DNA from 2 places in the Streptomyces sp. A5-4 genome. Region 2 is predicted to be linked to the other one. Evidence: riboswitches for the same ligand, from Rfam matches in the RefSeq annotation. Region 2 holds a riboswitch; the other holds the start of a gene.
The links. Region 2 has a riboswitch for glycine ahead of gcvP (aminomethyl-transferring glycine dehydrogenase). Riboswitches for the same ligand answer to the same signal wherever they lie in the genome.
Positions count from the first base shown of each region.

Region 1: it holds a riboswitch for glycine, as region 2 does, so the genes downstream of both, gcvT (glycine cleavage system aminomethyltransferase GcvT) here and gcvP (aminomethyl-transferring glycine dehydrogenase) in region 2, are expected to answer to the same signal.

Region 1 covers NZ_CP178591.1:6,233,500-6,236,895, forward strand. The annotation lists gene gcvH (glycine cleavage system protein GcvH) at 1-375, opposite strand, end outside; gene gcvT (glycine cleavage system aminomethyltransferase GcvT) at 456-1,571, opposite strand; glycine riboswitch at 1,608-1,721, opposite strand; glycine riboswitch at 1,722-1,831, opposite strand; gene ACLLJJ_RS29315 (AAA family ATPase) at 2,000-2,680, shown strand; gene ACLLJJ_RS29320 (hypothetical protein) at 2,821-3,396, opposite strand, start outside.
Region 2 covers NZ_CP178591.1:944,758-948,153, reverse strand. The annotation lists gene ACLLJJ_RS04335 (DNA polymerase IV) at 1-1,116, shown strand, start outside; gene ACLLJJ_RS04330 (PRC-barrel domain-containing protein) at 1,044-1,409, opposite strand; glycine riboswitch at 1,524-1,627, shown strand; glycine riboswitch at 1,629-1,774, shown strand; gene gcvP (aminomethyl-transferring glycine dehydrogenase) at 1,840-3,396, shown strand, end outside.

The sequences.
Region 1 (3,396 bases), 5.3 Mb from region 2:
GTTGCCGGAGAGGGCGGTGTACTCGTCGGCGGTGAGCAGGTCGTCCGGCTCCTGCGTGACGCGCACCTTGAACAGCCAGCCGCCCTCGAACGGGGCGGAGTTCACCAGCGACGGGTCGTCGACGACATCCTGGTTGAACTCGGTGACCTCACCGGTCACCGGCGCGTACAGGTCGCTGACCGACTTGGTCGACTCCAGCTCACCGCAGGTCTCCCCCGCGGTCACCGCGTCGCCGACCTCGGGGAGCTGGGCATAGACGACGTCACCGAGCGCGTTGGCCGCGAACTCGGTGATGCCGATCGTCGCGACGCCGTCCTCGGCGGTCGCGAGCCACTCGTGCTCCTTGCTGTACCGCAGCTGCTGGGGGTTGCTCATGACCTGAATTCTCCTGTACGCGGGGGAGTGCTGAGGAACGGTGGTCTTGCTGGGTGAGACGCGCGTCTTGGACCGGCGGTCTACTTCTGGCGCTTGTAGAACGGCAGCGCGACGACCTCGTAGGGCTCGTGCGCGCCGCGGATGTCCACACCGACCCCGGGCGTGCCGGGCGCGGCGTGCGCCGGATCGACGTACGCGATGGCGATCGGCCTGCCCAGCGTCGGGGACGGGGCGCCCGAGGTGACCTCGCCGATGACCTTGCCGTCCGCGACGACCTGGTACCCGGCGCGCGGCACCCGGCGGCCCTCGGCGATCAGGCCGACGAGCTTGCGCGGCGGTGCGGTCTCGGCCCGCTCGGCGGCGGCCTCAAGAGCGGCGCGGCCGACGAAGTCGCCCTCCTTCTCGAACTTCACGACCCGGCCCAGACCCGCGTCGAACGGCGTCAGCGCGGTGGTCAGCTCGTGCCCGTACAGCGGCATGCCCGCTTCCAGCCGCAGCGTGTCGCGGCAGGACAGGCCGCAGGGGACGAGGCCGACGGGGGCGCCGGCCTCGGTCAGCGCCAGCCACAGCTCCTCGGCGTGCCGCGGATCGACGAACAGCTCGAAGCCGTCCTCGCCGGTGTAACCGGTGCGCGCGATGAGCGCCGGGACGCCCGCGACGGTGCCGGGCAGGCCCGCGTAGTACTTCAGCCCGTCCAGATCGGCGTCGGTCAGGGACTTCAGGACGCCGGGGGACTCCGGGCCCTGAACGGCGATCAGCGCGTACGCGTCACGGTCGTCACGTACGTCGGCCTCGAAGCCGGCGGCGCGGGCGGTCAGGGCGTCGAGCACCACCTGGGCGTTTCCCGCGTTGGCGACGACCATGTACTCGGTGTCGGCCAGCCGGTAGACGATCAGGTCGTCCAGGATCCCGCCGTCCTCCTGGCAGATCATGGTGTAGCGGGCGCGGCCGAGGCCGACCGTGCCGATGTTGCCGACCAGCGCGTGGTTCAGCAGGGCGGCGGCCTGCGGGCCTGTGACGGTGATCTCGCCCATGTGGGAGAGGTCGAAGAGACCGGCGTACGTGCGTACGGCGAGGTGCTCGTCGCGCTCACTGCCGTACCGCAGCGGCATGTCCCAGCCCGCGAAGTCGGTCATGGTCGCGCCCAGCGAGCGATGCAGCGCGTCGAGGGCGGTGAGACGGGGGACATTGCTCATGTGTGGGGCTCCCAGGGCATGACAGGCGAGGACACATCCTCCCCATCTGTCATCGGAACCTGAGAGGTTCACCACGACCGCACGTAAGTGTGGTCATGACTTGCACCTTGGGTGGAGCCGCCACGAAGGCGGCTCGCTTTTCAGATCTGCCTCGCCCGCGCGGTTCGGGGCCTGAGAGATTCAAGGGAGGAACTTGCTCCTTCGGCGTCCTGAGCGGCACCAGACGAACTGGGTGCTCCGGACTCTCCCGCGCGGATTCAAGCGGCCGTTATGGAGTTGGCGGGCACATCATTGCACGCATCGCGGGGAAGCGGGTCGGGCGGGCCGAAGCGGACCTCACCCGGCCGCATCCGCAAATGGCTTGTGGCGCATTACCTTTTCTTTACACTTCTTGGGCAAGGGTGGGGGACCCGACATGGGGGAGTGCGATGACGGTGCAGCAGCCTGGTGCGTATTACGCGACGAGCGCGGGGGTCGCGCGCGACGTGGTGCCCGCACAGCAGGCCGCGCCGGCCGGGGAGACGGCCCGTCGGCCCGTGTTCACCGTCCGTGATCTGCGCGGGCGTGCCGGCCGCAGCCCAGGGAGCCTGGTCTTCGCGGCGGGGGACGTGGTGGTCGTCTCCGGACTGCCGGGCAGCGGCAAAAGCACCCTGATCCGGCGCGCGGCGGCTGCCCGCCGCATCGACTCGCAGGATGTGCGCGAGCGATGGGAGCGCCGGATGCCGCGCCTCCTGCCGTACGCGCTCTACCGCCCCCTCGTCCGCGTCGCGCACTACGCCGGTCTGCGGCGCGCCCTGCGCTCCGGCGAGAGCGTCGTCGTGCACGACTGCGGCACGCTCGCATGGGTGCGGGGCTGGCTGTCGCGCGACGCCCGGCGCAGAGGCGCGGCGCTGCACCTGTTACTGCTCGACGTCACGCCCGAGGTGGCGCGGGCCGGGCAGCAGGAGCGTGGCCGTGGTGTCTCGGGTTACGCCTTCGCGCGCCACCGCCGGGCCGTGGCGCGGCTGGTGCGCGACGCGGAGGGCGGCACGCTGCCGGCCGGGTGCGCCTCGGCCGTACTGCTCGACCGGGCGGCGGCGACCGCGCTGACGGCCATCGACTTCGCGTAGTTGGTCCGAGCGGCGGTCGGGCCTCTCCGAACGGCGGCCCGACTCCGGCGACCGGACGGCGCGACCGGACAGCGCGACGGGACCCGGGCCGCATCGGGCACGCGGACCGGGTCCCGCCGTCGCACGGGCGCCCGTGGTCGCTAGACCGCGGGAAGAGCCGGTACGCCCGGCGCCGGCAGCGTCGGCACCGCCGGCACCGCCGGCAGCGGCACCGGCAGGGGCAGGGGCAGCTTCGTCAGCAGACCCAGGATCAGCGGGATCACCGCGGTGACCGTCCCGGTGACCGCGGCCAGGATCTTGGCCGGGTCGCCTGCCGTGACAGCCGCCACCAACTCGGTCACCTTCGCCTGGAGCGCCTTCAGCGCGTCGGCGACCGGGTCGGCCGCCGCGGCGCGGTCGGCCGACGAGCCACCCAGCCCCGGAACGGCCGGCACGCCGGGTGCGGCCGGGGCCGCGGGCGCCGCCCCGGTGATCGCTTTGGTCACCTTCTCCGCGAGCTCCTTGACCTTGGCCGGGTCGGGCTTCGCGGCGAGAGCCTCCTTGAGGAGGTCGCCGAGGGGGCCCACGAGACCCAGCTTGGACAGTACGTCCGCCTGCGCCAGCAGCGCCGCCGGGTCCGGTGCGGCGTTGCTCGCCACGGTGGACTCGGCGGATCGGTCCTGCACGGCTGCCGCGGCGGACGGACCGGCGAAGCCTATGGTGACGGCGCCACAGAG
Region 2 (3,396 bases):
GTGGGGCTCGCGGGCTCCAAAATGCTGGCGAAGATCGCCTCGGAGCAGGCGAAGCCCGACGGGCTGGTGCTCATAGAGCCGGGCACCGAGCGGGAGCTGCTGGCGCCGATGCCGGTGCGGATTCTGCCCGGGGTCGGGCCGGCCACCGGGGAGCATCTGCGGCGTGCCGGGATGACGACGGTCGTGGACCTGGCCGGGGCGGGCGAGGACGAGCTCGTACGGCTGCTGGGGAAGGCGCACGGGGCCTCGCTTTTCCGGATGGCCTCCGGGTACGACGACCGGCCCGTCGTCCCCGAGCGGGACGCGAAGTCCGTGTCCGTCGAGGACACCTTCGAGGTGGACCTGCACGATCGGGTCAGGATCAGGGCCGAGGTGGGGCGGCTGGCCGACCGGTGCGTGGTGCGACTGCGGGCGGCCGGTCGGTCGGGCCGGACAGTTGTGCTGAAGGTGCGGCGGTACGACTTCTCGACTCTGACGCGCTCCGAGACCCTGCGCGGTCCCACCGACGATCCCGCCGTGGTGCGGGAGGCCGCGGGGCGGCTGCTGGAGTCGGTGGACACCACGGGTGGGGTGCGGCTGCTCGGCGTAGGGGTCACCGGGCTCGCGGACTACACCCAGGAGGATCTCTTCGCCCAGGTGGCGACGGAGCGGGCGGAGACCGAGAGGGCGGAGACGCAGAAGGCGGCGACAGAGAAGGCAGCGACGGAGGAGGCGGCGGGTGAGGAGGCGGGGGCCGAGGAAGGAAAGACGGGGGAGGGGGAGCCGTACGGGGGCAGAGCGGCGGTGGAGCGGGCGCCGGAGCCGCCGCCGGAGCGGCGGTGGCACGCGGGACACGATGTGCGCCATGCCGAGCATGGAGCGGGCTGGGTGCAGGGCAGTGGTCTCGGGCGGGTCACGGTGCGCTTCGAGGAGCCGACCTCCAGGCCCGGGTGGGTACGGACCTTCAAGGTGGACGATCCGGACCTGGAGCCCTCCGAGCCGCTCCCGTTGGTGCGGGCGGCGCAGGAGCAGGCGGAGCCGGGGGATTCGGCGGGCCGAGAGGATCAGGTGGTGTCCTCGCCCGCCAGCCGGCCGAAGTCGCCGTCGGGCGCGGGCGGCGAGATTTCTAGCCCGTAGTGGTGGTAGAGCTGCAGTTCCTGTTCCGGGGAGAGGTGGCGGCCCACGCCGAAGTCAGGGGCGTCCTTGATGAGTGCCCGCTCGAAGGGGACGCGCAGCGAATCTTCCACGACCTCGCTCGGCTCCAGGGGCACGAAGGCGTCGCGGCTGAAGAGCCCGGTGCGTACGGCCGCCCACTCGGGGACTCCCGTGGCGTCGTCGAGGTACACCTCGTCCACCGTTCCGATCTTGGTGCCATTGCGGTCGTACGCCTTGCGGCCGATCAGGCTGCGCGGATCGATGTCGGTCTGCACGGTCCCTCCAACTGATCGCAACTGCTCCGTAAACACTACGAAAGTGCACATTGGGGACTACGGCCACTTGAGGGATGGGCGACGGGGCTCGCTGGTAGGCTGGCTGACGGCTGCTGACCCCGTGCGGGAGAGTCCTCCGGCGAACGTGAACGTGCCGGAGGCGCCGAAGGAGCAAATCCTCCCCGGAATCTCTCAGGCCCCCGTACCGCATGGACGAGGTCACTCTGGAAAGCAGGGTGGGAGTCGCACGGGCATGTCTCTGCACAGAGCACCGCCCGGACGGAGCCTTCCCTCACCGACGGTGAAAGTCGGAGCGTGTTTTTCGCGCCCCGGTGAAGCTCTCAGGTTGAGATGACAGAGGGGGAGGCCGTCCGGGGTACCCGCAATGGTGCCCCTCGCAGGTCGCGTCAGACCAGGAGGCCTTCCGCAGATGACCGCTAACCGCATTCCGCTCTCACAGCTCGAGCGTGGCATCCCCTTCGAGCAGCGCCACATCGGCCCCGATGCCGCAGCGCAGGCCAAGATGCTCGCCCAGGTCGGCTACGGCTCCCTCGACGAGCTGACCGCGGCCGCGGTGCCGGATGTCATCAAGAGCACCGAGGCGCTGGCCCTGCCGGACGCGCGCACCGAGGCCGAGGTACAGGCCGAGCTGCGCACGCTCGCGGACCGCAACCAGGTGCTCGCCCCGATGATCGGGCTCGGCTACTACGGCACCTTCACCCCGCCGGTGATCCTGCGCAACGTGCTGGAGAGCCCCTCCTGGTACACGGCGTACACGCCCTATCAGCCGGAGATCTCGCAGGGCCGGCTGGAGGCGCTGCTCAACTTCCAGACGATGGTTGCCGAGCTGACCGGGCTGCCCACCTCCGGCGCCTCGCTGCTCGACGAGGGCACCGCCGCCGCCGAGGCGATGGCACTCTCCCGCCGGGTCGGCAAGGTCAAGAAGGGCGTCTACCTGATCGACTCGGACGCCTTCCCGCAGACCGTCGCGGTGATCCAGACCCGCGCCGAGCCGACCGGTGTCGAGGTCGTCGTCGCCGATCTGCGCGACGGGATCCCGGCCGAGGTCGCCGAGCGCGGCGTCTTCGGTGTGCTGCTGCAGTACCCGGGCGCCTCCGGCGTCGTACGCGACATCAAGCCCGTCGTCGAGCAGGCGCACGAGCTCGGTGCGATCGTCACCGTCGCCGCCGACCTGCTGGCCCTAACGCTCCTCACCTCGCCCGGCGAGCTGGGCGCGGACATCGCGGTGGGCACCACCCAGCGCTTCGGTGTACCGATGGGCTTCGGCGGCCCGCACGCCGGCTTCATGGCCGTACGCGAGAAGTTCGCCCGCAGCCTGCCCGGCCGGCTCGTCGGTGTGTCCGTCGACGCCGACGGCAACAAGGCCTACCGGCTGGCGCTGCAGACGCGTGAGCAGCACATCCGCCGGGAGAAGGCCACCAGCAACATCTGCACCGCGCAGGTGCTGCTCGCGGTGATGGCCGGGATGTACGCCGTCTACCACGGCCCGGACGGGCTGCGCTCCATCGCCGGCCGCACGCACCGGTACGCCGTGCTGCTCGCCGAGGGCCTGCGGACGGGCGGCGTGGAGATCGTGCACGGCTCGTACTTCGACACTCTCACCGCGCGCGTCCCCGGCAAGGCCGCCGAGATCCTCGCCGCGGCGCGTGAGGGCGGGGTCAACCTGCGCCTGGTCGACGCCGACACCCTCTCCATCGCCTGCGACGAGACGACGGCCCGCGCCGAGATCGCCGCGGTCTGGTCGGCCTTCGGTGTCGAGGGCGACCTGGAGGCGCTGGACGTGTCGACGGCCGAGACGCTGCCCGCGGAGCTGCTGCGCACCGACGACTACCTGGCCCACCCGGTCTTCCACCAGCACCGCTCCGAGACCGCGATGCTGCGCTACCTGCGCAAGCTCGCCGACCGGGACTACGCGCTCGACCGCGGCATGATCCCGCTCGGCTCCTGCACCATGAAGCTGAACGCG